DNA from 3 places in the Streptomyces sp. NPDC041713 genome. Region 1 is predicted to be linked to each of the others. Evidence: riboswitches for the same ligand, from Rfam matches in the RefSeq annotation. Region 1 holds a riboswitch; each other region holds the start of a gene.
The links. Region 1 has a riboswitch for cobalamin ahead of ACZ6CV_RS02485 (ABC transporter substrate-binding protein). Riboswitches for the same ligand answer to the same signal wherever they lie in the genome.
Positions count from the first base shown of each region.

Region 2: it holds a riboswitch for cobalamin, as region 1 does, so the genes downstream of both, ACZ6CV_RS04650 (cobalamin biosynthesis protein) here and ACZ6CV_RS02485 (ABC transporter substrate-binding protein) in region 1, are expected to answer to the same signal.
Region 3: it holds a riboswitch for cobalamin, as region 1 does, so the genes downstream of both, ACZ6CV_RS05860 (ribonucleoside-diphosphate reductase subunit alpha) here and ACZ6CV_RS02485 (ABC transporter substrate-binding protein) in region 1, are expected to answer to the same signal.

Region 1 is NZ_JBVIZY010000001.1:575,527-585,639, forward strand. It holds gene glnII (glutamine synthetase) at 1-258, opposite strand, end outside; gene ACZ6CV_RS02450 (hypothetical protein) at 429-899, opposite strand; gene ACZ6CV_RS02455 (arsenate reductase family protein) at 1,043-1,417, opposite strand; gene ACZ6CV_RS02460 (hypothetical protein) at 1,586-1,894, shown strand; gene ACZ6CV_RS02465 (alpha/beta hydrolase family protein) at 2,010-3,038, shown strand; gene ACZ6CV_RS02470 (HAD family hydrolase) at 3,087-4,244, opposite strand; gene ACZ6CV_RS02475 (AraC family transcriptional regulator) at 4,504-5,373, shown strand; gene ACZ6CV_RS02480 (VOC family protein) at 5,370-5,870, shown strand; cobalamin riboswitch at 5,947-6,131, shown strand; gene ACZ6CV_RS02485 (ABC transporter substrate-binding protein) at 6,228-7,253, shown strand; gene ACZ6CV_RS02490 (FecCD family ABC transporter permease) at 7,382-8,383, shown strand; gene ACZ6CV_RS02495 (ABC transporter ATP-binding protein) at 8,380-9,192, shown strand; gene ACZ6CV_RS02500 (metallophosphoesterase) at 9,378-10,113, shown strand, end outside.
Region 2 is NZ_JBVIZY010000001.1:1,049,354-1,059,466, reverse strand. It holds gene ACZ6CV_RS04680 (VOC family protein) at 1-189, shown strand, start outside; gene ACZ6CV_RS04675 (hypothetical protein) at 197-1,654, opposite strand; gene ACZ6CV_RS04670 (alpha/beta hydrolase family protein) at 1,711-2,847, opposite strand; gene ACZ6CV_RS04665 (class II aldolase/adducin family protein) at 2,914-3,624, opposite strand; gene ACZ6CV_RS04660 (inorganic phosphate transporter) at 3,917-5,212, shown strand; gene ACZ6CV_RS04655 (hypothetical protein) at 5,225-5,449, shown strand; cobalamin riboswitch at 5,595-5,734, shown strand; gene ACZ6CV_RS04650 (cobalamin biosynthesis protein) at 5,845-6,801, shown strand; gene ACZ6CV_RS04645 (cobyric acid synthase) at 6,798-8,306, shown strand; gene ACZ6CV_RS04640 (putative cobaltochelatase) at 8,377-10,113, shown strand, end outside.
Region 3 is NZ_JBVIZY010000002.1:211,796-221,908, forward strand. It holds gene ACZ6CV_RS05825 (extracellular solute-binding protein) at 1-782, opposite strand, end outside; gene ACZ6CV_RS05830 (GntR family transcriptional regulator) at 1,108-1,890, shown strand; gene ACZ6CV_RS05835 (carbon starvation CstA family protein) at 2,002-4,143, shown strand; gene ACZ6CV_RS05840 (YbdD/YjiX family protein) at 4,140-4,337, shown strand; gene ACZ6CV_RS05845 (DUF3311 domain-containing protein) at 4,458-4,727, shown strand; gene mctP (monocarboxylate uptake permease MctP) at 4,802-6,361, shown strand; gene ACZ6CV_RS05855 (GNAT family N-acetyltransferase) at 6,463-6,969, shown strand; cobalamin riboswitch at 7,022-7,154, shown strand; gene ACZ6CV_RS05860 (ribonucleoside-diphosphate reductase subunit alpha) at 7,286-9,703, shown strand; gene ACZ6CV_RS05865 (ribonucleotide-diphosphate reductase subunit beta) at 9,703-10,113, shown strand, end outside.

The DNA of each region.
Region 1 (10,113 bases):
CGGGGTCATGTCCGTGTTGAGGACCTCGCACAGGACGAGGACGTCGGCGCCGCCGCGGATCGGGTCCGGGCAGGTGTAGACCGGCTTGAGGACGCGGTCCGAGGCGTGACCCGTGGCCTGGTTCGTGCTGGAGCCGTCGAAGCCCCACAGCGGCAGCTCGGCGCCCTTCGCGTCGTCCGCGAGGATCTTCGTCTTCGAGCGGAGCTTCGCGGTCGGGGCGGTGCCGTCGATCCAGATGTACTCAGCCTTGAAGGTCACGGGGCCTCATCCTTAAAACGTTCGGTACGGCGCAGAACGTGCGGGTGCTGCGGTGCCGTGGTGATGGGCGCAAGCCTGACAACCGGCGATTTCCCTGCCGTTGCTCTTGTGTGAACCCCGTGTTACCGGAAGGCGGCTGTGGCCGACGTCACGTGCGGCCGCCGCCGGCGTCACTTGATGACGGCGTTGGCGGCCGCGATGGCGAGCCCGATGGCCGCGTCGGCGGCGCCGATCAGGACGGCCGAGCGGCGCCGGTAGCCGACCCGCAGCGCGGCGAAGGTGCCCCAGCCGAGCAGCAGACCGGCGTTGAGGAGCAGCCCGGTGTACGTGACCGGCGGCTCGGGCCAGCCGAAGGCGCCCGCGAGCACCAGCAGCAGCACGGTGGGCCAGCAGGCCACGATCACCGGCCACTCGTCGGCGAGCGCCCGCACCAGCTGGCGCCAGCGGTGGATGCCGGAGCCGGGCCGGTGCGTGGACATGTGGTGCGCGTAGCCGTGCGCGAGCGCGGCCGTGCCCGCGGTGACGCTGACCCAGGCCGCGTCGTAGTACGGCGTGTAGCGCGTGCCCTCCGCCTGCAGCGCCGCGAGCAGCGCGCTCGCGAGGACCGTTCCGTATACGCCCCCGAACATCCAGCTCCGCACGGCGCGCTCCTTTCCGTGTGCCGGATCGGTGTCCGGTCGACAGCGTGTGGAGCACCCCACGCTAGGCAGGCGTATGTAACGGTTTGCCGGAGTTCGTCCATCAATGGGCGGTCATCTGCGGGTTTGTATGTGCGTGGGTGCGGCTACCGCTTGCGGGAGAGCGCGTCCCGTACCGCCTCCTCCGTACGGCCCACCACCGCCGTGCCGTCGTCCGCCGTGATGATCGGGCGCTGGATCAGCTTCGGGTGGCCGGCGAGCGCCGTGATCCAGCGGTCGCGGGCCGAGGCGTCGCGGGGCCAGGCCGCGCGGTCCGCGAGGCCCAGCTCCTTCGCGGCCGGTTCCTGGGTCCTGGTGATGTCCCAGGGTTCGAGGCCGAGGCGGTCGAGCACGCCGCGGATCTCGTCCTCGGTCGGCACGTCGTCGAGATAGCGGCGCACGGTGTAGTCGGCGCCCTCCGCGTCGAGCAGGGTGAGGGCGCCGCGGCACTTCGAGCAGGCGGGGTTGATCCAGATCTCCATGCCCACACGCTACCCCGCGAACCACCCGTTCCAGGGGTCTCGGCAGCCCTCTGTTCGAATACCCCAAAGCCCGTCTGGCCAGCGGCGATTGTCAGTGCCGGGGAGTAGAATCACAGTAGTGTTCGAGGGCGCCCGACGGGGGGTCCTGACCGCGACAGGAGGATGCCCGTGCCCGCTGCCGCACTCACATCGAAGCGTGTGTCCAAGGCCGCACCACAACCCGTCCTGATCGACCTGCCGTACGCACCGCGCGAGAAGAAGGCGCTGCCCGCCGGCCGCCCGCGCGAGTGGTACGTCCACCACAACCGCCGCCTCAAGGCGATGCGCCTGGCCATCGCCCTGCTCGACTCCGGCGTCCATCAGCCGGACCAGGCGAAGAACGGCACGATACGGCGGATGGCCGAGGAGGTCGGGATCCATCCGCCGTCCGATATCACCTGCCACATGGTGCGGGCACTGATGCGGTACAGCCGCTGACCTGCCGTTGAACGAGTGACGGACAAGTGCGGGGCCCGGGACGGGAGTTGACGCCGCGGGCCCCGTTGCGGCGTGGGCCTGTGCGCTCACGCGTGCGATGGGACATGCTGAGCCCATGACCCAGCCGGACCCCGTCGGCGAACTGCCGCTCCTGACGACCGCCGAACTCCCGGACGGCACCCGCCTCCCGGTGCGCGGCCTGCGCGCGCCCGCACCGGACCGCTTCCTTCCGTCCGGCTCGGGCCCGGCACCGGGGCCGCCGCCGGCGCCCGTGGTGCTCATCCTGCCCGCGATGGGCACACCCGCCCGCCGCTACCGCCGTTTCGCCCGGCAGTTGCACGACGAGGGGCTTACGGTGCTCACCGTCGACCTGCGCGGCCAGGGCGAGGCAGCCCCGGACCCCGCGGGACCGAGGCCGCTCGACCACGGCTACCGCGCGATCGTCGAGGAGGACCTCCCCGCGGTCGTCGCGGCGGTCCGTGCCGAGCTCGGCCCCGAACCGCCCCTGCATCTGCTCGGCCACAGCCTCGGCGGCCAACTCGCGCTGATCTACGCGGCGTTGACGCGCTCGCCCGAAAGGCCGGGCGGGGCCGGGGCCAGGGTCGGCGGCGGTAGCGGCGTTGGCGTCGGCGTGGACGGCGTGGCGATCGTCGCCACCGGCTCCGTCTGGTACCGCGCCTTCGGCCCGCTGCGCGCCCCCGCCCTCTACCTCTTCCAGCTCCTGGTCACCGCCACGGCGACCGCGCTCGGCCGCTGGCCCGGCGCCCGGCTCGGCTTCGGCGGCGATCAGCCCAAGGGCGTCATGCGCGACTGGGCACGGCAGATGCGGACCGGCCGCTACAGCGCGAAGGGTTCCGCGCGCGACTACGAAACCGCCCTCCACGCCCTGCGGTTGCCCGTCCTCGCGATCTCCGTCGACCAGGACACGTACGCCCCCGCGTCCTCCCTCGACCACCTTCTGGCCAAGGTCCCGCAGGCCCGCCTCACCCGCAGCCACTACACCTCGCAGGAGGCGGGCCGCACGCTCGACCACTTCGCCTGGACCCGGGCGGGCGGCGCGCTCGCCAAGCGGGTGGCGGCGTGGACGGCCGAGGAGGAGACGGCGGGACGGGTCGCGCCGCACCGGGCCGCGCCGGGCCGCTGACACGCTCGCCGGCCGCTCCGTCACGGCCGGCCCACGTACCCTCGGGCGTCAGCCGATCTGGTCCGGGGTGACCGTCAGCCACCGCTTGTCGGCGGTCACCTTCTGGCCCAGCTTCCGCTGCCGGTCGGCGTTCTTCTTCTTCATTCCGTCCAGCTGCTTCATGTACGCGTCCTTGCGGTTGACCCACACGCGCACACCGCCGTGCTCCACGTCGGCGGAGTGGAACAGCATCGGGCCGTCGCTGACGGGCGTGTCACCCGCGGCGAGGATCGGCTTCTTCCATTCGTCGATGTACGTGTTGATCGCCGCGGGCTTGCCCTCGTACCAGGTCAGCGGCGCCCACAGGTGCGGCGTCAGCTCGCGCTTCGCGAGCTTCGCGCGGTCCTTCTCGCCGAAGCGCCCCTCGGCGATCTCCTTGCGGGAGCTGGTCACCGTGCCGGTCTTGCGGTCCTTGAGCTGCATGGACACGCCGATGACGTTCTGCGGCTTCACGCCGTAGCCGTACTTCGGGTCCGCGAGGACCATCCGCACCAGGTCCTCGCTGGCCGCGCTGACCACGTACACCTCGACGCCGTGCGCGCGCAGCGTCCGGTAGAGCTGCTGCATGCCGCGCGAGAACTCCGGCGGCTTCACCTCGGTCTTCGTGAGCTTGCCGTCCTCGTAGTACTCGGCCGGGATCGGCTTCTTGTACGCGAGGAGCTCGTCGACGTACCCCTTGAGCTCCTTCAGCGTGAAGCCGGAGAAGATCTGCGCGGCCCAGGGGTAGGAGACCTGGTCGTCCACGTCGCACAGCCGCAGGTAGTAGCTGTAGAGGCTCTCCTTGTGACCGGGCTCGTCCTTGAAGGGGATGATCTTCAGGGACGGGTCCATGGTCTTGCGGGTGAGGATGCCCTTCATCTCCAGGAAGGGCAGCAGCGCCTCTTCGAGGTCGTTGCGGTACGTGGTGTTGTCCGCGTCGAACACCGCGTACGCGCCCTTGTGGTCGTTCTCGGCGATGACCTTGCCGAGCCGCTTCGCGACCGGCTTCGGCCAGTGCGACAGCTCGCGGGCGGTGGCCGCCGAGGTGTCGGCTGCGCTCGCCTCGTCCGTCGGCCACAGGGCGCTGCCCGCGAGGACGGCCGCGGCCAGCGCGCCGGTGGTGCCGATGAGGGCAAGCCTGCTCTTCGCCCGTACTGCCCGTGCGGCCTTCGCCGTGCGTACTGCCATGTCTCTACGTCCCTGCCGTTCCCTGAGAGCGGTGTGCGGCCCCGTCCGGAGCGGCGCGCAATGCTATGGGGCGCCACGCGCATTTCCCATGATCGAAGTCACCGTGCCGCGGGGGCATGCGGGAGATGAACAGGGGTAGGCACGGGGGGCGCCGATGCGGGGTGCGGGTGCGGGGTGGCCGTGGGCCGTGGGGGCGTGGGCCCCGGGGCGCGGGGGCGTGCGCCGCGACCGGTCGGACTCCGCCGCGCATACTGAACCCATGGGCACCCGTGAGTTCGTCCGGGCCGCGCCGCGGCTCGACGGCATGGTCGTCTCGGCGGTCGGCTACCGCACCACCGGGCAGCGCCCCGCCCTGCACCGCGGCCTGCCGTCGCCGTATCTGACGGTGATCTTCTCCCTCGACGGCCCCATCGCCACCGGCGACTCCCCGGACCGGGCCACGGGACCGGAGGCGGCGCGCACCGACATCGTGGTGGGCGGCCTACACCAGAGCCCCGCCTACGTCGTCCAGCCCGAGCACGAGGCCGGCATCCAGCTCGCCGTGCACCCCCTCGCGGCCCGCGCGCTCCTCGGCGTGCCCGCGGCCGACCTGACCGGACAGCTCGTCGTCGCGGGCACCGACGTGTTCGGCGCCCGCGCGGCCGAGGTCCGCGAGCGGCTCTGCGAGCTGGACCGCTGGGAGGACCGCTTCGCTCTCCTCTCCGGCTATCTGCGCCGGCTCGCGTCCGACGACCGCGCGGCGGGGTCCGTACGGCCCGAGGTCGGCGAGGCCTGGGCGTGGCTGGCCCGGCACCGCGGCGCGGGCACGCTCGGCGGACTCTCCCGGCACGTCGCGCTGAGCGAGCGCCGGCTGACCGCGCTGTTCCGCGCCGAGACGGGACTCAGCCCGAAGCAGGCCGCCCGCCTGATGCGCTTCCAGCACGCGAAGGCCGCCGTGACCCGGGCCGTCGCGGCGGGCGACCGGCCCGACCTCGCCCGGGTCGCGGCCGACACGGGCTATTACGACCACTCGCACCTCGTCCGCGACTTCCGGCAGTACACGGGGGCCAGCCCCACCCGCTGGCTGGCCGAAGAGTGCCGGAATATCCAAGCCGGGGCCCATGGTGGAGGCGAAGACTCGAAGCCATGAACACCACACCGAGCACACCGAACACACCGAACAGCCGGCCGGAACAGCGGCTGGACACCTCTGACACCCCTGCCACCCCTGACACCCGCGTGACCCCCGCCCCCGCCATCTGGCCGGGCGTGCAGGCCACGGACGCCCCCGCACTGATCGACTTCCTCGTCGGCACCGTCGGCTTCCTGCGCACGGCCGTCTACGAGGACGAGGGCCGCGTCGCCCACGCCCAGCTCGACTGGCCGGAAGGCGGTGGCATCATGCTCGGCTCGTACGACCCGGAGTCCGCGGCCACCTGCGGCAAGCCGGGCGGCGCGGGCGCGTACATCGTCACCGCCGAGGTGGACGCGCTGTACCGGCGCCTCACCGCGGCGGGCGTGGAGATCACCACCGAGATCGAGGACAAGCCGTACGGCAGCCGGGAGTTCGGCATCGCCGATCCTGAGGGCAACCGCTGGTCCTTCGGCACGTATCGCGGCGAGCCGCGCCCGGCGCCGACGGCCTGACTGAAGCCGGACCGACGCCCTTGTCGAAGCCGGATCGAACCGGGACCGACGGCCGGAACGAGCGCGTGAGGGTGCGTGATAACTTGCGCAAGCCAGTCAAACCCACACCTGGGCCAGGGAATCCGGTGCGAATCCGGAACTGACGCGCAGCGGTGAGGGGGACGGGCGGGGCAACGGCCACTGGGCGTCTCAGGACGCCCGGGAAGGCGCCCCGCCCGGTCGATCCCGAGTCCGAAGACCTGCTGGCGCCTCCGTCCGCACACCGGGCGGCGGAGGTCGTGACGCAGGCCAGGCTCCGCGTATGAGCCGCGAGACCCAAGGGATCACGTGTCCTCGACAGCCCGTATATCCGCGCCCGTGCGCCTGTCCGCCCTCCTCTGCGCCGCTCTGCTCGCGCTCACCGCGTGCGGGGACGGCTCGGCGGGCAGGTCCGGACGCGCCGGGGGCGGGAGCGCCGACGGCTATCCGGTCACGGTCACCTCCTGCGGCAAGGAGGCGAAGGTCACGGCGCCGCCGCGGCGGGCCGTCTCCCTCGACCAGGGCTCCACGGAGATCCTGCTCTCGCTCGGCCTCGCCGACCGGATGGCAGGCACCGGCACCTGGACCGACCCGGTCCTGAAGAACCTGGCGAAGGACAACGCCAAGGTCGAGCGGCTCTCCGACCGCTACCCCTCGCTGGAGAAGGTCCTCGACAAGGAGCCGGACTTCGTCAGCGCCTCCTTCCTCTTCACCGTGGGCAAGGGCGGGGTCGCGGACCGCGCGAAGTTCACCGAACTCGGCGTCCCCGTCTACGTCTCGCCCAGCGACTGCGCGGGCAAGGACAACGACGGCGCCGGCGACGGCAAGCGCGTGCGGACCCTCACCATGGACACGGTCTACGGCGAGGTGCGCGACCTCGCGAAGGTCTTCCACGTCGAGCGGCGCGGCGAGAAGCTGATCGCCGACATGAAGCGCCGGGTCACGAAGGCGACGAAGGACATCGACGCGTCCGACACGCGTCTCCTGTACTGGTTCGCCAACTCCGACGCCCCGTACATGGCGGGCTGCTGCGGCGCCCCCGGCATCATCACCCGCGAACTCGGCGCGAAGAACGTCTTCGACGACACGCACGACGAGTGGCCGCAGATCAACTGGGAGACGGTCGCCGACCGCGACCCCGACGTGCTCGTCCTCGGCGACCTCACGCGCAAGTCGCAGTCGGCGGAGAGCGCGCGGGCGAAGATCAGGTTCCTGGAGACCAACCCGGCGATGAAGAACCTCACCGCGGTGAGGAAGAAGCGGTACGTCCTGCTCAGCGGCCAGGCGATGAACCCCACGGTCCGTACGGTCGACGGCATCGAACAAGTGGCGGCGGGCCTGCGGAAGTTCGGGCTCGCCACGTGACGGCGAGCGAGACCGCGCGGGGCACGGACTCCACTCCCGGTGCGGGTGCGGGTGCGGGTGCGGGTGCGGGTGCGGGTGCCGGTGCCGGTGCCGCCCCCGTTCCCGTATCCGCCCCCGCCCGCGTCCGCCTGGGTCTGCTCTGGGCGGCGGGCGTCGCCGCGCTCGTCCTGTCCGTATCCGTGGCCGTCACCATCGGACCCGCGGACATCTCCGTGCCCGACGTGTGGTCGACCGTCGCCGCCCACCTCGGCCTCGGCGACACCCCGCTCACCCCGATCAGGGACGGCATCGTCTGGAACCTGCGGATGCCCCGCACCCTGCTCGCCGTGGTCTGCGGCGCGGGCCTCGCGGTCTGCGGAGCCGTCATGCAGTCCCTGCTCCGCAACCCGCTCGCGGACCCCTTCGTCCTCGGGGTGTCCTCCGGGGCGTCCACGGGAGCGGTCGCGGTTGTCGTCCTCGGGGTCGGCGGGGGAGCGGTGTCGGTCTCGGCGGGCGCCTTCGTCGGCGCGCTCTGCTCGTTCGCGCTGGTGCTGCTCCTGAGCCACACCCTGGGCGACACCACGGACCGGGTCGTCCTGTCCGGCGTCGCCGCGATGCAGCTCTTCTCCGCGCTGACCTCGTTCGTGATCCTCACGGCGGGCGACGCCGAGACCACGCGGGGCGTGCTGTTCTGGCTCCTCGGCTCCCTCAGCGGAATCGGCTGGACCGACGTGTGGCTGTGCGCCGCGGTGCTCGCGGTGACGCTGCTGGTCTGCCTCGCGCACGCCCGTACGCTCGACGCGTTCGCGTTCGGGCAGGAGGCGGCGGCGACGCTGGGCGTCCGGGTGGCCCGCACCCGGATCATCCTGCTCTGCACGACGGCGCTGCTGACGGCGGCGCTGGTCAGCTCGGCGGGCGCCATCGGCTTCGTCGGCCTGGTCCTGCCGCACGCGGCCCGTGCGTTCGTCGGCTCCGGGCACGCCCGGCTGCTCCCGGTCACGGCGCTGGCCGGCGCGGTCTTCCTGGTCTGGGTGGACACGCTGGCCCGCACGGCCCTGGACCCGCAGGAGGTCCCGGTCGGCGTGGTGACGTCACTCATCGGCGTACCGGCGTTCGTGGCGGTGCTGTACCGGACGCGGAGGGTGTCGTGACGTACGACCTGGTGCGCACGGAAAGGGCGGGCCCGCACACGGGTGTCCGCGCCGACCGCGTCAGCCGGGAGGCGGGCGGCCGCCTGGTGGTCGACGGCGTCAGCCTCGCCCCGCCCGACGGCGCCACCGTGGGACTCCTCGGCCCCAACGGATCCGGCAAGTCCACGCTCCTGCGCATCCTCGCGGGCGTCCTCGCCCCGGCCTCCGGCGTGGTGACCCTGGACGGCCGCACGCTGGCCGACACGGGCCGCCGCGCGGTGGCGCGCCGCATCGCCGTGGTCGAGCAACACGCCACCACCCAGGTCGAGTTGACCGTACGGGACGTCGTACGCCTGGGCCGCATCCCGCACCGCCGCGCGTGGTCCGCGCCGACGCCCCACGACGAGCGGGCGGTGCGCGAGGCGCTGGCGCGCACGGGGCTCACCGAACGCGCCGCGCAGGCCTGGCACACCCTGTCCGGCGGCGAGCGCCAACGCGTCCAGCTGGCCCGCGCGCTCGCCCAGGAACCCCGCGAACTCCTCCTCGACGAGCCCACCAACCACCTGGACATCCAGCACCAGTTGGACCTGCTGTCCCTGGTCGCGGAGCTCCCGGTCACCAGCGTGATCGCGCTGCACGACCTCAACCTGGCGGCGATGTTCTGCGACCACCTGCTGATCCTGAAGGACGGCGCCGCGTACGCGGCGGGGACCCCGGCCGAGGTGATCACCGAGAAGCTGATCGCCGAGGTGTACGGGGTGCGGGCGGTGGTGACCCAGGAGGCGGACGCGGGGGCGGGCCGCCCTTCGGTGCGGTTCCTGCGGGGCTGAGGGCGGGATGAACCCGGGGTGGCACGCGCCTTGGGACGAACCCGGGGCAGCAGGGACCCCGGGACGAACCCGGGGCAGCAGGCACCCCGGGACGAACCCATGGTGGCACGCACCCCGCAGCAAGCAGGCCAAAGGCCGACGGTTGGCTCTCCACCCCGCCCCTGCCTGCCCCATAGATTCGGGGCATGCCACTGCCCTCCGTGATAGCCCACCTGAGCGACACCCACCTCGACACCGCCGCCACCGACGCCGGCCGCAGCGTCGCCCGCACCCGCGCCGTCATGGACTACCTGAACGACCTCCCGTACGACCTGGACGCGGTGATCGTCACCGGCGACATCGCCGACCACGCGACCCGGTCCGAGTACGAGGCTGCCCGCAAACTCCTGACGTCCCGTCACCCCCTGCTGACCTGCCCCGGAAACCACGACGAACGCCCCGCCTACCGCGAGCACTTGCTGGGCGAACCCGGTGGCGCGAGCGGGCACACGAGGCCGATCAACAGCTCCCACGCCACGGACCGCTTCGTCCTGGCCCTGTGCGACACGTCCGTCCCCGGCGAGGACCACGGCAGACTGGAGGACGAGACGCTGACCTGGCTGTCGGACCTCCTCGCCGACACCCCGCCCACGCGCCCGGTCCTGGTCGCCTTCCACCACCCGCCGGTCCCGCTCAACACGCCGTACGTGGACGGCATCCGCCAGCTCGACGAGGACCGCCTGGCCGACCTGACGGCGCGCCACCCGAACGTCACGGCGTTCCTGGCGGGCCACGCGCACACGCCGGCGGCGACGACGTTCGCCGGCCGCCCGCTGCTCGTGGCCCCCGGAGTGGTCTCCACGCTGCGCCTCCCGTGGGAGCACCGGACGGACCCGTCGCACCACGTGCACCGCGACCTGCCCCCGTCGGTGGCGTTCCACG
Region 2 (10,113 bases), 470 kb from region 1:
GCCGGACCGTGCGGCGTCTACGTCGTGGTGGACGACGTCGACGCCCACCACCAGCGGGCGAAGGAGCACGGCGCGGAGATCCTGATGCCCCCGACGGACCAGGACTACGGCTCGCGGGACTACATGGCCCGGGACGCCGAGGGCAACGTGTGGAGCTTCGGCACGTACGCCCCGGACACCCGGGGCTGACGCCCGCTCACTCCCCGCCGGTGTGCACCTGGAAGGCCGCGCGGCGCACCGCCTTGGCGAGCGCCGGGTCGGGGTGGGCCGCGGCGAGGGCGACCAGGACCTGCACGGTCCGGGGGTGGCCGACCCGGCGCACCTCGTCGAGGAGTGCGGGCACGGTGGGCTGGACCGCCGACTCCAGGTGCCGTACGAGGAGTTGGGTCTCGCCGTGGTCCGCGACGGCAGCCGCGGTGTCGACCCACAGCCAGGTGGTCTCCTCGCGGGTCAGCACGAGGTGGACGTCCTCGGGGTCGGCGCCCTCCTGCTCGGCGAGCCAGAGCAGTGCGTAGGGGCGCAGGGAGGGCTCGTCGACGACCGCCCTGACCTCCGCCTCGGCGGGCGCGCCGACCACCCGCAGGGCCTCGAAGGCCAGGCCGCGCAGCAGGGCGTCCTCGCCGCGTGCCGCGGTGAGGAGTTCGGTGACCGCGCCGCCCACCGTGCGGGCGGCGAGCCAGGCGCGGTACTCGGCGCGGGCCGCGTTGGGACGCAGCCGGGCGCAGCCGCGCAGCATGTCCTCGGCGGCCTGCTCGATGTGCCCGGCGGGGCTCTGCGCGGCGACGCAGATCTGCTCCAGCTTGACCCAGACCGCCCAGCTGCCCAGCGGGGTGAGCGTGGCCTGGCCGTCGGCCCAGGTCAGCGCGCCGACGGCGGCGAGGCCGTGCAGGGCCCAGTCGAGCAGCGCGGGGAGCGGGGCGTCCTGCGGGGTGTCGGGCGCGGCGGCGGGGTCCGGCTGCGGGCCGTAGGGGATCTCGCAGCGCTCGGTGCGCAGTTCGGTGACGCGCTGGTCCAGGAGGTCGAGCAATTGCGGTACGGGCACGGGTCCTGCCGACAGCTGGAGCAGCGAGAGGACCTGCGGCATGGCCTCGACGACCTCGGCGACGGCCGCGGGGGCGAGGTCGTCCGGCGCCGGGTGGGCCAGCGACCAGGCGTCGAAGAGGGCGACCCAGCCGCGCAGTACGGCGGTGTCGTCGCGGTCCCAGACGCGCAGCCGCCAGCCGGGGCGGGCGACGTCGCCGTGCACCTCGACGAGGCCGGCGAGGCGCGCGGTGTCCCAGTCGGCGCGGATCTGAGCGGCGGTCAGGCCCAGCTCGGCGGCGGCCCGTTCGGCCGTGGCGTCGGAGAGCGTGCCCTTGCCGTCGGGCGTCCCCGGGGCGCCGTCCGGGCCGGGGCGCAGCGCGGCGTCCGCCCAGCGGGCGACCCGCGCGGCGTCGGCGAGCCGGGCGCGCGCCGCTCCGGCCAGCTCCGCGGGGGCGGGTGTGCCCTCGGGTGGCCGGGGCGCGGGGCGGCGCGTGCGGCGGTTGCTCATCGCGCCGGGGGCGGCCGAGAGGGGGCGCGTTGCGTCGCGCCGGGCCTCTCCTCGCTCTTCGGCCCTCGGGTAGGGCGCGCGGACAAGTCGGAGCCTGGAGTCGCGCGGGGTACGGGACGTCACGGGAACAGTCTTCCTGTTGACGGTCCGAAAACCCAAACGGAATGCGGGTGCGGGGCTCAGACCAGGGGCGTGAGGAAGCGCCGCAGCACCTCTTCGTACCCCTTCGGGTCGGCGTTCCACATGGCGCCGTGCGGGGCGTCCGGCACGGTGTGCAGGGTGACCAGGTCCGGGCGCCGGGCGGCCAGTTGGCGGGAGAGCGCCCAGGGGGCGACCACGTCGTCGGGGCCGTGCACGAGGAGGGTCGGGACCTTCGGCATCCCGGCGCCGGCCGCCGCGAGGATGCGGTCGCCGCGCAGCCCGGTGCGCCCCTGGGCCGCGCGGACCGCAAGCGGAAGGAGCGGTCCGGGGGTGCGGCGGGCGCCGGCGAGGGCGCGCAGGGTGGATTCCCAGTTCAGCACCGGGGAGTCGAGGACGAGTCCGCTGACGCGGTCGCGCAGCGCCGAGTGGGCGGCGGCGTGCAGACACATGGCGGCGCCGGTGGACCAGCCGTGCAGGACGATCCGCCCGGCGCCGTTGCGCACGGCGTGCCGCATGGCGGCGTCGAGGTCGCGCCACTCGGTCTCGCCGAGGTGCCCGAGGCCGTCCGGGGAGCGGGGCGCGCCCGGGTCGCCCCGGTAGGCGATGTCCAGGACGGGGACCCGCAGCCGGCGCAGGAAGTCCATCACGACCATGGGGTGTTCGCGGGTGGTGCCGAGGCCGTGCACCGTGATGACCCAGGTGTCGCGGGCGGCGGGCACGAACCAGGCGGGCAGGGCGCCGAGTTCGCCGGGCACGACGACGTCCTCGTGATCGATGCCGAGCGCGGAGCGCGGGTCGCCCACGTGGACCTGTGGGGTGAGCCAGACGCGCGCGCCGGGGTCCAGGGAGCCGTGGGTGACGGCTTCGAGGCGGCGTACGACCGTGTCGGCCTCGTGCGGGGCGGCGTCCAGGACGGGGCCGACGATCGCGTGGGTGCCGGGGCCGCTCAGGCCGTATCGGCCGGGGCGGCGGCTCGCGAGGGCGCGGGTCAGGGTGACCTGGCCCGCGGCCGTGGCGTGCACGGTCAGACGGGGTTCGGTCGGCAGCGGGCGGCCGACGGGCGCCTTGAGGGCGGCGTCGCTGGCGAACCGGCCCGCCGCGATGGCGGCTGCGGCCGTCCCGAGGGCGGCTGTGACTGCGGTGACGGCCGCTGCCGTCGCTTTGGCTGGGCGCACCGTCCCAGTGTCCGGGGGCGAGGCCCGCGAAGCCAGTGGGCGGTGCCCGCGGGGTGAGCGAACAGCTCAGTTGGCCGACTGTCCGTACCCCTTCAGTTTGCCTTCCGCTTCGCGCAGCTGGTCCGGCGAGAGGAGGGCCGGGGTGCGGCCGGGGAGGGCGGCGGCGGTGAGCCAGAGGCGGCACATCCACTCCAGCTGGGCGGTGCGGTCGTACGCCTGGGCGAGGCCGGATCCGTAGGTGACCGTTCCGTGGTTCTGGAGCAGGCATCCGGTGCGCTCGCGCAGGGCGCCGAGCATGGCGCTCGCCAGCTCCTCGGTGCCGTAGAGCGCGTAGGGCGCGACGCGCACCGGGCCACCGAGGGCGGCGGTCATGTAGTGGACCGCGGGGACCTCGGTGACCAGCAGCGACACGGCCGTGGCGTGCACGGCGTGGGTGTGCACCACCGCCCGCGCGTCCGTGGCGCGGTAGAGGGCGAGGTGCATGGGGAGTTCGCTGGTGGGCGTGAGATCGCCGAGCACCTGGCGTCCTTCGAGGTCGACGCCGACGGCGTCCTCGGGGCGCAGCCGGTCGTACGGGACGCCGGTCGGGGTGACCAGGACGGTGTCGCCGACCCGCACGGAGACGTTGCCGGAGGTGCCGACGACCAGGCCGTCCGTCACCGTCCTGCGGGCCGTCGCGACCAGCTCCTCCCAGGCCCGGCCGATCGCGTCGCGCGTCGCCGCCCCGTCAGTGCCGCCGGTGTCCTCGGTGGCATCGGTGTGCCGCTGCTCAGTCATGCGGGGATCCTGCCGGGTGATCTGGATCTCTTCAACGGTGGGCGCCGGCCCGGGGGGCCGGGGGCGGGCGGTCGGTCCGTGCGGGGTGCGCCGCCGGATGGCGGAGCCCGACACTCCGGTCGGTTTGCGGGTCGCCCGGCACCGCTCCGTACAGTCGATCTCAAACACCTGTCCTACCCGGAGCAAGGGCACTCCGCTTTGGGTCACCGCACCGCCCGGCCCAGTTCACTTTCCGTTCACCCGGATTGCCTACGTTCCTTGTGCCACTGACGTCCAACAGAAGCCTGGGTAAATGGAACACATCACGCTTCTCCTCGGGATCGTGATCGTCACCGCTCTCGTGTTCGATTTCACGAACGGTTTCCACGACACAGCCAACGCGATGGCGACGACCATCTCGACCGGCGCTCTCAAGCCCAAGACGGCGGTGGCCATGTCCGCCGTGCTCAACCTCGTCGGCGCCTTCCTCTCCGTGGAGGTCGCCAAGACGATCTCCGGCGGCATCGTCAACGAGGACGGCCTCAAGACAGAGGTGATCTTCGCCGCGCTCGTCGGCGCGATTCTGTGGAACCTGCTGACCTGGCTGGTGGGCCTGCCCTCCAGCTCCTCCCACGCACTCTTCGGCGGCCTCATCGGCGCCGCGGTCATGTCGATGGGCTGGTCGTCGATCAACGGCGGCACCGTCGTCACCAAGATCCTCATCCCGGCCGTCGCGGCCCCGCTGGTGGCCGGCATCGCCGCGACGCTGGCCACCCGCCTGACGTACCGGATCGGCCGCAACACCGACCAGAAGGCCACCGCCAAGGGCTATCGCGCGGGCCAGATCGCCTCCGCGGGACTCGTCTCGTTGGCCCACGGCACCAACGACGCGCAGAAGACCATGGGCATCATCACGCTCGCCCTGATCACCGGCGGCGTCCTGAACCCCGGCGCCAACCCCCCGATGTGGGTCATCGTCTCGGCCGGTGTCGCCATCGCGCTCGGCACCTACCTCGGCGGCTGGCGCATCATCCGCACGATGGGCAAGGGCCTGACCGACCTCGCGCCGCAGCAGGGCTTCGCCGCCCAGACCAGCGCCGCGACGGCGATCCTCGCCTCCTCGCACATCGGCTTCTCCCTCTCCACCACCCAGGTCTGCTCGGGCGCCGTGATGGGCGCGGGCCTCGGCCGCAAGGGCGGCGTGGTCCGCTGGTCGACCGCCACCCGGATGTTCGTCGCGTGGGGCCTGACCCTGCCGGCCGCCGGTCTGGTCGGCGCGGGCGCCGAGTTCCTCACCAAGCAGGGCCCCTGGGGCGTCGCGGTCACCGCGGCCCTCCTGATCGCCGGGGCGAGCGTCATCTGGGTCCTGTCCCGCCGCAACTCGGTGGACCACACCAACGTCACGGACGACGAGATCCGCTCCGGCGACACCCCGGCCGCCGAGCCCGCGGGCGTCGTGACCACCGCGATCGCCGCCGTCACCCCGCCCCCGGCGGGCGCGATGGCCGCCTCCGTCCTGCCGGGCGCTCCCGTCAAGGCCACCGTCTCGGCCCCGACCACCACCACGACCGGCGCCATGGCGGACCCCGCCCGGCCCGCGACCGTGTAAGGACAGACCAGCATGAGCATCGACTGGGCAGCTCTCGGCTCCGTGTTCGGAGTCAGCCTCGCGGTGACGGTGGCCCTGGTGGGCCTGTTCACCCTCGGCATCGTCGGCCTCTCCAAGCAGGAGTCGGCGGCCGCCTCCGCCGGTGGCTCCGCGGCCCTGGCGCGCACCGGCGCGTACGCCTGCTTCGCGCTCTGCGCGGCGGCGGTGGCGTACGGCATCTTCCTGATCGTCGCCTGAGGCGTCGCCCGACGGCAGCCTTTCCTCGTGGGGCGCGGAGCGTACGGACGCTCCGCGCCCCACGCGCGTGCGCGGACCCCGCGTGCAGGCGCCGCGTGTGGGCCCCAACACACTCTCCCGCCGCAGGTCAACGGCGAGTTGACGGGCCTTCGCGGGCCGTGGTGGACTGCCGGGGCCAACCACGGCGGCAGAAGAGGAAGCCGGTGCGAATCCGGCGCGGTCCCGCCACTGTCACCGGGGAGTCCCTCCCCGCGAGCCAGGAACTCTCGCCGCCGATCACGTCGAACCAGGGCGCGGACACCCTGAGTGAGGACATATCGCCATGCTCGGCCGCCCGGTGCCGCCCTTCCCTCTGAGTACGAGCTCGCTCCTCAGCGCGGCGACGGGCTGACCCCGTGCGTGCCGATCGCGACTTCGCGTACGGCGCCGCCGCCGGCCTCCTCGGCGACCTGCTGCTCGGCGATCCCCGCCGGGGCCACCCGGTCGCCGCGTTCGGCCGTGCCGCCGCCGCCGTCGAACGGGCCCTCTGGCGCGACCACCGCGGCTGGGGCGCGCTGCACACCGTGGTGTGCGCCGGGGGCGCGGCGGGTGCCGCTGCCCTGGCCACCACGCTCGTACGCCGTTCACGTGCCGGATCCGTCGCGCTGACCGCCGCCGCCACCTGGGCCGTCGTCGGCGGCACCTCGCTCGGCCGGGAGGCGCGGGCCGTCGGCGGGGCGCTGGCCGCCGGGGACATCGAGGTCGCACGGGAGCGGCTGCCACATCTGTGCGGGCGGGACCCGCAGGCGCTGGACGCGGACGGCATCGCGCGGGCCGTGGTGGAGTCCGTCGCCGAGAACACCTCCGACGCGGTGGTGGGGGCGCTCGTGTGGGGCGCGCTCGCCGGGGTGCCCGGCCTCGTCGCCTTCCGGGCCGTCAACACGCTGGACGCGATGGTGGGACACAAATCGGCCCGCTACCGGCGGTACGGCTGGGCCTCCGCCCGGCTCGACGACGTCTTCGGGTGGCCGGGGGCGCGGCTGACCGCGGGGCTCGCGGCGCTCGCCGGGGACGCGCCGCGCGGGGCCCTGCGCGCCTGGCGCGCGGACGCGGGCAAGCATCCGAGCCCCAACGCAGGACCCGTCGAGGCCGCCTTCGCCGGGGCGTTGGGCGTCCGGCTCGGGGGGACGCTCTCGTACGGGGGGCGGATCGAGCACCGGCCGGTGCTGAACGGGGAGGGGCGCGAGGTGCGGGTGGCCGACATCGACCGGGCCGCCAGGCTGTCCCGGCGCGTCGGGCTGCTCGCCCTGGGAGCGGTGGTGGGCGCCCGCTGGGCGCTGCGGTCGGCGACGTCAGGGAGAGGGAAAGCATGAGCGGTGGACTGCTGGTCGCCGGGACCACGTCGGACGCCGGGAAGAGCGTCGTCACCGCCGGCATCTGCCGGTGGCTGACCCGCAAGGGCGTGTCCGTCGCGCCGTTCAAGGCGCAGAACATGTCCCTCAACTCCTTCGTCACCCGCGAGGGCGCGGAGATCGGCCGGGCGCAGGCCATGCAGGCGCAGGCCGCCCGCGTCGAGCCGACCGCGCTGATGAACCCCGTACTCCTCAAGCCGGGCGGCGACCGCTCCAGCCAGGTCGTCCTGATGGGCAAGCCGGTGGGCGAGATGAGTGCGCGTGGCTACCACGGGGGGCGGCAGGCGCAGTTGCTGGACACCGTCGTGGGCTGCCTGGAGGAACTGCGCAGCACGTACGACGCCGTCATCTGCGAGGGCGCGGGCAGCCCCGCCGAGATCAACCTGCGGCGCACCGACATCGTGAACATGGGCATCGCGCGCGCCGCCCGTTTCCCCGTCCTGGTGGTCGGGGACATCGACCGGGGCGGGGTGTTCGCCTCGTTCTTCGGCACGACCGCGCTGCTGAGCGCGGCCGACCAGGAGCTCGTCGCGGGCTATCTGGTGAACAAGTTCCGCGGTGACGTCTCCCTCCTCGAACCGGGGCTGGACATGCTGCTCGGGCTCACCGGGCGGCGCACCTTCGGGGTGCTGCCGTTCCAGCACGGGCTCGGCATCGACGAGGAGGACGGGCTGCGGGTCTCCCTGCGCGGCGCCGTACGGGAGTCCGTGGTCGCCCCGCCGGTCGGCGAGGACGTGCTGCGGGTCGCGGTGTGCGCGGTGCCGCTGATGTCCAACTTCACGGACGTGGACGCGCTGGCCGCCGAGCCGGGCGTCGTCGTGCGGTTCGTGGACCGGGCCGAGGAGCTCGTCGACGCCGACCTCGTCGTCGTACCGGGCACCCGCGGGACCGTACGGGCGCTGGCCTGGCTGCGGGAGCGCGGCCTCGCGGACGCCCTCGCGCGCCGCGCCGCCGAAGGCCGTCCCGTGCTCGGGATCTGCGGGGGCTTCCAGGTCCTCGGCGAGCACATCGAGGACGACGTCGAGTCGCGGGCCGGCTCCGTGGACGGCCTCGGGCTGCTGCCGGTACGGGTGCGGTTCGCCCGCGAGAAGACCCTCGCCCGGCCGGTGGGCGAGGCACTCGGCGAGCCCGTCGAGGGGTACGAGATCCATCACGGGGTCGCCGAGGTGCTGGGCGGCGAGCCGTTCCTGGACGGCTGCCGGGTCGGCGAGGTGTGGGGCACGCACTGGCACGGGTCGCTGGAGAGCGACGCGTTCCGGCGCCGGTTCCTCACCGAGGTCGCCCGCGCGGCGGGGCGCCGCTTCGTGCCCGCGCCGGACACCGCCTTCGGGACGCTGCGCGAGGAACAGCTCGACCTGCTCGGCGACCTGATCGAAGAACACGCGGACACGGACGGCCTGTTGGACCTGATCGAGAACGGCGCACCGGCCGGGCTGCCGTTCATCGCGCCCGGAGCCCCGTCGTGAGCGCCGTCATGAGAGCCGTCTTCAGCGCCATCGTGAGCGCCGCCCCGCACCACCGCATCAAGGAGGCCCTGTGACCACCCCCTATCCGTTCACCGCCCTCGTCGGCCAGGACGATCTGCGGCTCGCGCTGTTGCTGAACGCCGTGTCGCCCGCCGTGGGCGGTGTGCTCGTGCGGGGGGAGAAGGGCACCGCCAAGTCCACCGCCGTGCGCGCGCTCTCGGCGCTGCTCCCCGAGGTGCCGGTCGTCGCCGGGTGCCGCTTCTCGTGCGATCCGGCGGCCCCGGACCCGAACTGCCCGGACGGCCCGCACGAGTCGGGCGGCGCCACGGCGCGCCCGGCGCGGATGGTCGAGCTGCCGGTCGGCGCGTCCGAGGACCGCCTCGTCGGCGCCCTGGACATCGAACGGGCCCTCGCCGAGGGCGTGAAGGCCTTCGAGCCCGGCCTGCTCGCCGACGCGCACCGCGGCATCCTGTACGTCGACGAGGTCAACCTGCTCCACGACCACCTGGTCGACCTCCTCCTGGACGCCGCCGCCATGGGTGCCTCGTACGTGGAGCGCGAGGGCGTCTCCGTGCGGCACGCCGCCCGTTTCCTGCTCGTCGGCACGATGAACCCCGAAGAGGGCGAGCTGCGGCCGCAGTTGCTGGACCGGTTCGGGCTCACCGTCGAGGTGGCCGCCTCCCGCGAGACCGACCAGCGCGTCGAGGTGGTGCGTCGGCGCCTGGCGTACGACGACGACCCCGAGGGCTTCGCCGGCCGCTGGAGCGAGGACGAGTCCGCGCTGCGGGACCGGGTCGTGGCGGCCCGCGCACTGCTCCCCCACGTCACCCTGGGCGACGGGGCGTTGCGGCAGATCGCGGCGACCTGCGCGGCGTTCGAGGTCGACGGGATGCGCGCGGACATCGTGATGGCGCGCACGGCGACGGCGCTGGCCGCGTGGGCGGGCCGCACCGACGTGCTGAGCGAGGACGTGCGGCAGGCCGCCCTCCTCGCGCTGCCGCACCGCAGGCGCCGCAACCCCTTCGACGCGCCGGGCCTCGACGAGGACAAGCTCGACGAGACGCTGGAGGAGGCACGCGAGGACGAGGCTTCCGAGGAGCCGGAGCCTCCGGAGGGCGACGACGACCCCGACGGCGGCGGCCCGGACGGGCCTGATGGCGGCGGCCCCGGTGGCGGGCAGCCCCCGTCCGACGGCCCCGAATCCCCCGAACTGCCGTCCCAGAACCAAGGCTCCGACACGGATCAGGCGTCCCCCCCGCAGGAGCCAGCACCCGCGCCGGGTGCACCGTCCGGGGCGGGCGAGCAGCAGCCCGTGCGCGCGGCCGAGCCGTTCCGTACGAAGATGCTGAGCGTGCCCGGCATCGGCGAGGGCGCGGCCGGGCGGCGCTCGCGGGCCCGCACCGAGCACGGCCGCACGACGGGCTCGCGCCGCCCCCAAGGCGCCCTGACCAAGCTGCACTTGGCGGCGACCGTGCAGGCCGCAGCCCCGCACCAGAAGGCCCGCGGACGCTCGGGGACCGGTCTCGTCGTACGCCGTGACGATCTGCGTCAGGCGACGCGCGAGGGCCGCGAGGGCAACCTCGTGCTGTTCGTCGTGGACGCCTCCGGGTCGATGGCGGCGCGGCAGCGGATGAGCGCCGTCAAGGGCGCCGTGCTCTCGCTCCTCCTCGACGCCTATCAGCGGCGCGACAAGGTGGGGCTCGTGACGTTCCGGGGCCAGGACGCCGAGGTGGCGCTGCCGCCGACGTCGTCGGTGGACGCGGCCGCGGCCCGTCTGGAGACCCTGCCGACGGGCGGCCGGACGCCG
Region 3 (10,113 bases), on a different contig from region 1:
GCGAAGACCTCGGCCTGCTGCGGGGTGGCCTCGTCCTTGTTCTTGGGGGCCTTGGAGAGGTCCGCGAACTGCTTGTACGTCTTCATCGCCTTGGCGACCTTGGGGTCACCGAGGTTGGAGACGTACTTGTCGCCGTCCTTCTTGACCAGCTCGGCGCCCTCGCCGATGGTCAGGCCGACGAAGTGGTACCAGTTCTGGCCGGGCAGGTAGATCGGCTCGGCGTCGGTCTTGGAACCGATCTGCTTGAGGTCCTTGAGGAACTCGGCGCGGGTCTTGGGAAGCTCCTTGATGCCGGCGTCGGCCCAGACCTTCTTGTTGTAGACCACGACGCGGTTGAGGACGAACCACGGGGCGGCGTACTGCTTGCCGTCGATGACCGAGGCCTTGTTCATCGATTCGGTCCAGTCGGCGCCGATGGACTCCTTGAGGTCACCGAGCTCGGCGAGGCCACCGGTCTTGGCGTACGCGGCGGTCTGGGTGTTGCCGATCTCGAAGACGTCCGGCGGGTTCTCCTCGGAGAGGGCGGTGGTCAGCTTCTGCTGGATGCCGTTCCACTGCTGGACCTCGAACTTGAGCTTCGCGCCGGTCTTCTTCTCGAAGGCGGCGGTGACGTCCTTCTGCCACTGGTCGGGCGTCGATCCGTCCATCGCCCAGAGCGTCAGGGTCTCCCCCTTGAAGCTGTCGGCTCCCCCGGCCTTCTTGTCGTCGTCGTCACTGCCGCACGCCGCGACCGAGACCAACATGCCCGCGACACCGATGGCCGCTATGAGCTTGCGCTTCACGTCACCCTCCTCAAGGGATGCCAGTCAACCCCCCACCCGCAGCGACCGAATGGACCGAGATCTGCCCGTGGGACTGGAACCTGGTCTTTAATGGTGTAGACCAGTACGGGGAGCTTGGCCTAGACCTTTAGGGGTGTCAAGGGTGTATAAGAAGGGCAGTCGCGTCCGTTATCGGACCGACACCTGAGCAGGCGGAGTCTTCCCACGAGCTCTCGACTTCGCTCGACCAGGGGGCGCCCCCTGGGCCCGGTACGTGCCACGATGTGAGCCGCGACAGACGGAGGAGCCGGTGACGGCAGCAGCACAGGAGCCGGGAAGGCAGATCATGGGCAGCGAGGCGGACAGTTCCGGCACCGGGGCCGACGTGCCCACGGAGGCTCCCACCGTCGGCCGCACCGCGCGCGTGCCCAAGTACTACCGCCTGAAGCGGCACTTGCTGGACATGACGGAGACGCTGCCGCCCGGCACCCCCGTCCCCCCGGAGCGCACCCTCGCCGCCGAGTTCGACACCTCCCGCACCACGGTGCGCCAGGCGCTGCAGGAGCTGGTCGTCGAGGGCCGGCTGGAGCGGATCCAGGGCAAGGGCACGTTCGTCGCCAAGCCCAAGGTGTCGCAGGCCCTCCAACTCACCTCGTACACCGAGGACATGAGGGCCCAGGGTCTGGAGCCCACCTCGCAGCTCCTGGACATCGGGTACATCACCGCGGACGACACCCTCGCCGGGCTGCTCGACATCAGCGCGGGCGGCCGCGTCCTGCGCATCGAGCGGCTCCGGCTCGCCAACGGCGAGGCGATGGCCATCGAGACCACCCACCTCTCGGCCAAGCGCTTCCCCGCCCTGCGCCGCTCCCTGGTCAAGTACACCTCGCTCTACACCGCGCTCGCCGAGGTGTACGACGTGCACCTCGCGGAGGCCGAGGAGACCATCGAGACCTCGCTCGCCACCCCGCGCGAGGCCGGCCTGCTCGGCACCGACGTGGGCCTGCCGATGCTGCTGCTCTCCCGCCACTCGCTGGACGGGAACGGCAGGCCGGTGGAGTGGGTGCGCTCCGTCTACCGCGGCGACCGCTACAAGTTCGTCGCACGCCTCAAGCGCCCCACGGACTGACGCCCGCGCACCGCGCCCCCAGGGGGTCTGGCGCGCATCACCGCGCTGCTCTACGTTCCTCCCGTCATCGCACGATGAACGTCATCGCAAGATGAACGGGAGGACGACCCGGTGCGCACCGCGAATCCCCGCTCCATCGTCATCTGGTCCCTCGTCGCGCTGATCGGCGCCGCGGGCTGGACCGTCCTGGCCCTCGCCCGCGACGAGGAGGTGTCGGCCGCCTGGATGGTCGCGGCGGCCGTCGGCTCGTACGCGGTCGCGTACCGCTTCTACTCGAAGTTCATCGCGTACAAGGTGCTCAAGGTCGACAAGCGGCGGGCCACGCCCGCCGAGCGGCTCGACAACGGCATCGACTTCCACCCGACCGACCGCCGGGTGCTGCTCGGCCACCACTTCGCGGCGATCGCGGGCGCGGGCCCGCTGGTCGGGCCGGTGCTCGCCGCCCAGATGGGATACCTGCCCGGCACCATCTGGATCATCGCCGGGGTGATCTTCGCGGGCGCCGTGCAGGACATGGTCGTGCTGTTCTTCTCGACCCGGCGCGACGGCAAGTCGCTCGGGCAGATGGCGCGCGAGGAGATCGGCCCGTTCGGCGGGGCCGCCGCGCTGCTCGCCACCTTCGCCATCATGATCATCCTGCTCGGGGTGCTCGCGCTCGTCGTCGTCAACGCGCTCGCCGAGTCGCCGTGGGGCACCTTCTCCATCGCGATGACGGTCCCGATCGCCCTGCTCATGGGCTTCTACCTGCGGGTCCTGCGCCCCGGCCGGGTCAGCGAGGTCTCCCTGATCGGTGTCGCGCTGCTGCTGCTCGCACTCGTCGGCGGGCGCTGGGTCGCGGAGTCCTCCCTCGCGGACACCTTCACGCTGGCCCCGTCGACGCTGGTGATCTGCCTGGTGGCGTACGGCTTCATCGCCTCGATCCTGCCGGTGTGGATGCTGCTGGCGCCGCGCGACTACCTCTCCACCTTCATGAAGATCGGCACCATCGTGCTGCTCGCCGTGGGCGTCGTGGTCACGCTGCCCACGCTGAAGATGGACCCGGTGACCGACTTCGCCTCGCGCGGCGACGGTCCGGTCTTCGCGGGCTCGCTCTTCCCCTTCGTCTCCATCACCATCGCCTGCGGGGCGCTGTCCGGCTTCCACGCGCTGATTTCCTCGGGCACCACGCCGAAGATGATCCAGAAGGAGACGCAGGTCCGGATGGTCGGGTACGGCTCCATGCTGATGGAGTCGGCCGTCGCCGTGATGGCGCTCGTCGCCGCCTCGATCATCGACCCCGGTCTGTACTTCGCGATGAACGCGCCGGCCGGCGTGGTCGGCGGCACCGTCCAGGAGGCGTCGAAGGCCGTCGCGGGGTTCGGGTACACCATCTCGCCTGCCGAGCTGGCGCAGGCCGCCCGGCAGGTCGAGGAGTCCTCGCTCCTGTCGCGGACCGGCGGCGCGCCCACCCTGGCGGTCGGCGTCTCGGAGATCTTCTCGAAGGTCACCGGCGGCTCGCTGCGGGCCTTCTGGTACCACTTCGCGATCATGTTCGAGGCGCTGTTCATCCTGACCGCGCTGGACGCGGGCACCCGCGTGGGCCGCTTCATGCTCCAGGACATGCTGGGCAACGTCCACAAACCCTTCAGGAACATGAGCTGGAAGCCGGGCCTGCTGCTGACCAGCGCCGCCATCACCGGCCTGTGGGGGTACTTCCTGTGGGTCGGCGTGCACGAGCCGCTCGGCGGGATCAACCAGCTCTTCCCGATCTTCGGCATCGCCAATCAGCTGCTCGCCGCCGTCGCCCTCGCCGTCTGCACCACGCTGCTGGTCAAGTCCGGCCGCCTCAAGTGGGCCTGGATCACCGCGGTCCCGCTCGCCTGGGACGCGACGGTGACGCTCACCGCGAGCTGGCAGAAGGTGTTCTCCAGTGATCCGCGCGTCGGCTTCTTCCAGCAGCGCGCCGACTACCGGGACGCCATCGACGACGGGAAGATCCTGCCGCCCGCCAAGACCATGGACGACATGCACACCGTCGTCACCAACTCCACGGTGGACGGCGTCCTTTCGGCGGTGCTGGCGCTGCTCGTCGTCGTCGTGATCGTGGACGCCGCCCGCGTCTGCGTCCGGCACGTCCGCGCCCCCGGGGCCTCCCGGCTCACGGAAGCCCCGTACGTGGCATCGCGGTTGACCGCCCCCGCCGGACTCTTCGCGACCCGCGAGGAGAAGGAGGAGGAACGGCAAGAGCGGGACCGGGAGGGAGTGACGCCATGACCTGGCTGCTGCGCGGAGTGCGCTGGATGCGCTGGTACGTCAGGGAGTTGACGGACGAGAGCGCGTACGAGCGGTACGTGGCTCATATCCGCAGGGACCATCCGGACGCAACCGTCCCCAGCCGCCGCGCATTCGAGCGGATGCGGACGGACCAGCAGGAGTCGGACCCCCGGCAGGGCTTCCGCTGCTGCTGAGCAGGGACATTACGCGGAGGTGATCCGTCCGTTATCCGGACGGGGGTTCCATACCGCGAGACTGTGGCTTAGATTTCCCGCACGTTAAGCATGGGATAAGTGAGGGAACGGAGCCGCGACATGTCAGATGCGCCGGAAGTGAACAGACCGGTCGTCACGCCGGTCCGCGTGGTCATCGCCGTCTGCCTTGTCGCGCCCTTCGTGGCGATGCTGTGGGTGAGCTCCTACGCCAAGATCGACCCGACCCTGATCGGCATCCCGTTCTTCTACTGGTACCAGATGCTGTGGGTGCTCATCTCCACGGTGCTGACGATGACCGCGTACAAGCTGTGGCAGCGTGACCAGCGCTCCCGCAAGGCCGCGCAGGCCCAGGGGGGTGCCGGAAAGTGACCACACTCGCATCGGGCGGCGTGAACGGCGTCGCCCTCGGGGTCTTCATCTTCTTCTTCGTCGCGGTCACGGCGATGGGCTTCCTGGCCGCGCGCTGGCGCAGGGCCGAGACCGAGTCCCTGGACGAATGGGGCCTGGGCGGACGGTCGTTCGGCACCTGGGTCACCTGGTTCCTGCTCGGCGGAGACCTGTACACCGCGTACACCTTCGTGGCCGTCCCGGCGGCGATCTACGCGGCGGGCGCGGCCGGCTTCTTCGCCGTCCCGTACACGATCCTCGTCTACCCGCTGATCTTCACCTTCCTGCCGCGCCTGTGGTCGGTCTCGCACAAGCACGGCTACGTGACCACCTCGGACTTCGTGCGCGGGCGGTTCGGCTCCAAGGGGCTCTCGCTGGCCGTCGCGGTCACCGGCATCCTCGCCACGATGCCGTACATCGCGCTCCAACTGGTCGGCATCCAGGCCGTTCTCGACGTCATGGGCATCGGTGGCGGCCCCGACACCAACTGGTTCGTCAAGGACCTGCCGTTGCTGATCGCGTTCGCGGTGCTCGCGGCGTACACGTACTCCTCGGGGCTGCGCGCGCCCGCGCTGATCGCGTTCGTGAAGGACGGGCTGATCTACCTCGTCATCGCCGTCGCGATCATCTACATCCCGATCAAGCTCGGCGGCTTCGACGACATCTTCGCCAAGGCCGGCGACGCCTTCGGGGTGGTCAACGAGGGCACGGGCAAACCGCGCGGCGCCCTCGCGCCGCCCGAGGCCGGCCAGTGGACGTACGCGACGCTGGCGCTCGGCTCGGCGCTCGCGCTCTTCATGTACCCGCACTCGATCACGGCGACGCTCTCCTCCAAGAACCGCAACGTCATCCGCCGCAACACCACGATCCTGCCGCTCTATTCGCTGATGCTGGGCCTGCTCGCGCTGCTCGGCTTCATGGCGATCGCCGCCGGGGTCAAGGTCGACAACGGCCAGCTGGCCATCCCGCAGCTCTTCGAGGACATGTTCCCCGACTGGTTCACCGGCGTCGCCTTCGCCGCGATCGGCATCGGCGCGCTCGTGCCCGCCGCCATCATGTCCATCGCGGCCGCGAACCTCTTCACCCGCAACATCTACAAGGACTTCATCAAGCCCGACGCGACGCCCGAGCAGGAGACCAAGGTCTCCAAGCTGGTCTCGCTCCTGGTGAAGGTGGGCGCCCTCATCTTCGTCCTCGGCATGGACAAGACCGTGGCGATCAACTTCCAGCTGCTGGGCGGCATCTGGATCCTGCAGACGATGCCCGCGCTGGTCGGCGGCCTGTTCACCCGGTGGTTCCACCGCTGGGCGCTGCTCGCGGGCTGGGCGGTCGGCATGGTCTACGGCACGCTGGCCGCGTACGGCGTCGCCTCGCCCACGCAGAAGCACTTCGGCGGCTCCTCCGACACGATCCCGGGCATCGGCGAGATCGGCTACATCGGCCTCACCGCCTTCGTCCTGAACGTGGTGGTCACCGTGGTCCTCACCTTCGTCCTGAAGGCGCTGAAGGCCCCCGAGGGCGTCGACGAGACGTCTCCGGAGGACTACACGGCGGACGCGGGCGACCCCGGCGTCGTGGAGGAACTGCCGCCGGCCACCGCGGGCGCCGGCCACTGAGCCCGCTCCCGCGGAGCTGAGTCCGCTCCCGCCCCGCCGACACCGGAGGGCCGCCGGAAAACCGGCGGCCCTTTGTCGTGCGCTGTTGCACACTGCGCCCCATGGACATCACGATCAGAACGGCACGCCCCGAGGAGTACGCGGCGCTGGGCGACCTCACCGCGCAGGCCTATCTCGACGACGGACACCTGGACTATGGGGCGGACGACCAGTACCTGCCCGTGCTGCGGGACGTGGCGGGGCGCGCGGCGCACGCCGAGATCCTGGTCGCCGTGGCGGACGGCACCGCGGACGGCGCGCTGCTCGGCGGCGTCACCTTCGTGCCCTCCGGCGGCGCCCTGGCCGACATCGCGCGCGACGACGAGACGGAGATCCGCATGCTGGCGGTCTCGCCCGCGGCGCGCGGCCGCGGGGTCGGCGAACTACTCGTCCGCGCGTGCGTGCAGCGGTCCCGGGAGGCGGGCCGGCGCCGGCTCGTGCTGTCCTCCTCGCCCTCCATGCGGACCGCACACCGGCTCTACGAACGCCTCGGCTTCACGCGGACCCCGGAGCGCGACTGGTGCCCGCTCCCCGACCTCCCGCTGCTCACCTACGCGTTGACACTCTAGGCCCCATCCCCCGCGATCCGACACAAGATGTGGGCCTGCTTCCGCGGGCCGACACAAGATGTATGCTCGTGCTCGCTGTCGCCGCAGGGGAATCCGGTGCAAGTCCGGAACTGTCCCGCAACGGTGGACGTGTACGCCTTTGTCGTACGCGGAGTCCGAAGACCTGCCAGCAGCGCACCCGTGCCGTCCGGCCCGGGTGCCGACCGTCCGGGCCTCGTGGAATGGGCCGGTGGACGCGGTACGCCGCCCTGTCCGGGTGCGCCCGTGTGTGCCGTCCCCTCGCGCAGGCCCAGAGCCGAGCGAGGGAGAGCTCCACGTGACCATCGCGCCTGCCGAACCTGCGTCAGCGCGGGCACCGCGACCCAGTGCCAGCACCGACGGCACCGAGGGTGCCGACGCGCCGGGGACCGCGCTGCTGCGCACCCTGACCGACCTCACCGCCGACCTCCCCGACGCCGACCCCGGCCGGGTCGCCGCCGCCGCGCTGCGCGGCCGCTCGGCCAGGGCCGACGAGGCGGAGCTGCGCACGCTGGCGACCGAGGCGGCCGCGGGGCTCATCTCCGAGGACCCGGCGTACTCCAAGCTCGCCGCCCGGCTGCTCTCCCTCTCCGTCGCCGCCGAGGCCGCCACGCAGGGCGTGCGCTCGTTCACCGAGTCGATCGCGGTCGGCCACCGCGAGGGCCTGATCGCCGACCGCACCGCCGACTTCGTCGCCGCGCACGCCGCCCGGCTCGACGCGCTCGTGGACACCGCGCTCGCCGACGGCGCCGACTTCCGCTTCGGCTACTTCGGCCTGCGCACGCTGCACAGCCGCTATCTGCTGCGCCACCCCATCACCCGCCAGGTCATCGAGACGCCGCAGCACTTCATGCTGCGCGTGGCGAGCGGCCTCGCCGAGGACGACAGCGTCCGCGCGCTCGACGAGGTCGCCGCGCTGTACGGCCTGATGAGCCGCCTGGACTACCTGCCGTCCTCGCCGACGCTCTTCAACTCCGGCACCCGCCACCCGCAGATGTCGTCCTGCTACCTCCTCGACTCCCCGCTGGACGAGCTGGACTCGATCTACGACCGCTACCACCAGGTCGCGCGGCTCTCCAAGCACGCGGGCGGCATCGGTCTCTCGTACTCCCGCATCCGCTCCCGCGGTTCGCTGATCCGCGGCACCAACGGGCACTCCAACGGCATCGTGCCGTTCCTGAAGACGCTGGACGCCTCGGTCGCCGCGGTCAACCAGGGCGGGCGGCGCAAGGGCGCGGCCGCGGTCTACCTGGAGACCTGGCACTCCGACATCGAGGAGTTCCTGGAGCTGCGCGACAACACCGGTGAGGACGCGCGCCGCACGCACAACCTCAACCTCGCGCACTGGATCCCGGACGAGTTCATGCGCCGGGTCGCCGCCGACCTGCCGTGGTCGCTCTTCTCGCCGTCCGACGTGCCGGACCTCGTCGACCTGTGGGGCGACGACTTCGACGCCGCGTACCGCAAGGCGGAGGCCGCGGGCCTGGCCAAGAAGACCATCCCGGCCCGTGAGCTGTACGGCCGGATGATGCGCACCCTCGCGCAGACCGGCAACGGCTGGATGACGTTCAAGGACGCCGCCAACCGCACCGCCAACCAGACCGCCGAGCCCGGCCACACCGTGCACTCCTCGAACCTGTGCACGGAGATCCTGGAGGTCACGGACGACGGCGAGACGGCCGTCTGCAACCTCGGCTCGGTCAACCTCGGCGCGTTCGTGGAGAACGGCGACATCGACTGGGAGCGCCTCGACGCGACCGTCCGCACCGCCGTCACCTTCCTCGACCGCGTCGTCGACATCAACTTCTACCCGACCGAGCAGGCCGGCCGCTCCAACGCCAAGTGGCGCCCGGTGGGCCTCGGCGCGATGGGTCTGCAGGACGTCTTCTTCCAGCTGCGGCTGCCCTTCGACTCTCCCGAGGCGCGCGCCCTGTCGACCCGCATCGCCGAGCGCATCATGCTCGCCGCGTACGAGGCGTCCGCCGACCTCGCCGAGCGGGGCGGCCCGCTTCCCGCCTGGGAGAAGACCCGCACCGCGCGCGGCGTCCTGCACCCCGACCACTACGACGTGGAGCTGACCTGGCCGGAGCGGTGGGCGGCGCTGCGGGAACGTATCGCCGCGACCGGCCTGCGCAACTCGCTGCTGCTCGCCATCGCGCCGACCGCGACCATCGCGTCCATCGCCGGCGTGTACGAGTGCATCGAGCCGCAGGTCTCCAACCTCTTCAAGCGCGAGACGCTCTCGGGTGAGTTCCTCCAGGTCAACGCCTATCTGGTGGAGGAGCTGAAGCGGCTGGGCGTCTGGGACGCGCAGACCCGCGAGGCGCTGCGCGAGGCCAGCGGCTCGGTGCAGGGCTTCAGCTGGATCCCGGCGGACGTCCGCGCGCTGTACCGCACCGCGTGGGAGCTGCCGCAGCGCGGCCTGATCGACATGGCCGCCGCGCGCACCCCGTTCCTGGACCAGGCGCAGTCGCTCAACCTGTTCCTGGAGACGCCGACCATCGGCAAGCTCTCCTCGATGTACGCGTACGCCTGGCAGCAGGGCCTGAAGACCACGTACTACCTGCGCTCGCGCCCCGCCACCCGCATCGCGCGCGCGGCCGGCGGCTCGAACGCGGCCGCCACCACACCCGCCCCCGTCCCCACGCAGGCGACCCCCGAAGACGCCGTCGCCTGCTCCCTGGAAAACCCCGAGTCCTGCGAGGCCTGCCAGTAATGAGCTCCACGACGAACAGCGAGAAGAACCTCCTCGACCCGGGCTTCGAGCTGACCCTGCGCCCCATGCGCTACCCGGACTTCTACGAGCGCTACCGGGACGCGATCAAGAACACCTGGACCGTGGAGGAGGTCGACCTCCACTCCGACGTCGCCGACCTCGCCAAGCTCTCGCCCGGCGAGCAGCACATGATCGGCCGTCTGGTCGCGTTCTTCGCGACCGGCGACTCGATCGTGTCGAACAACCTCGTGCTGACGCTGTACAAGCACATCAACTCCCCCGAGGCGCGGCTGTACTTGAGCCGTCAGCTCTTCGAGGAGGCCGTGCACGTCCAGTTCTATCTGACGCTGCTCGACACCTATCTGCCCGACCCGGAGGACCGTGCGGCGGCCTTCGACGCGGTCGAGGAG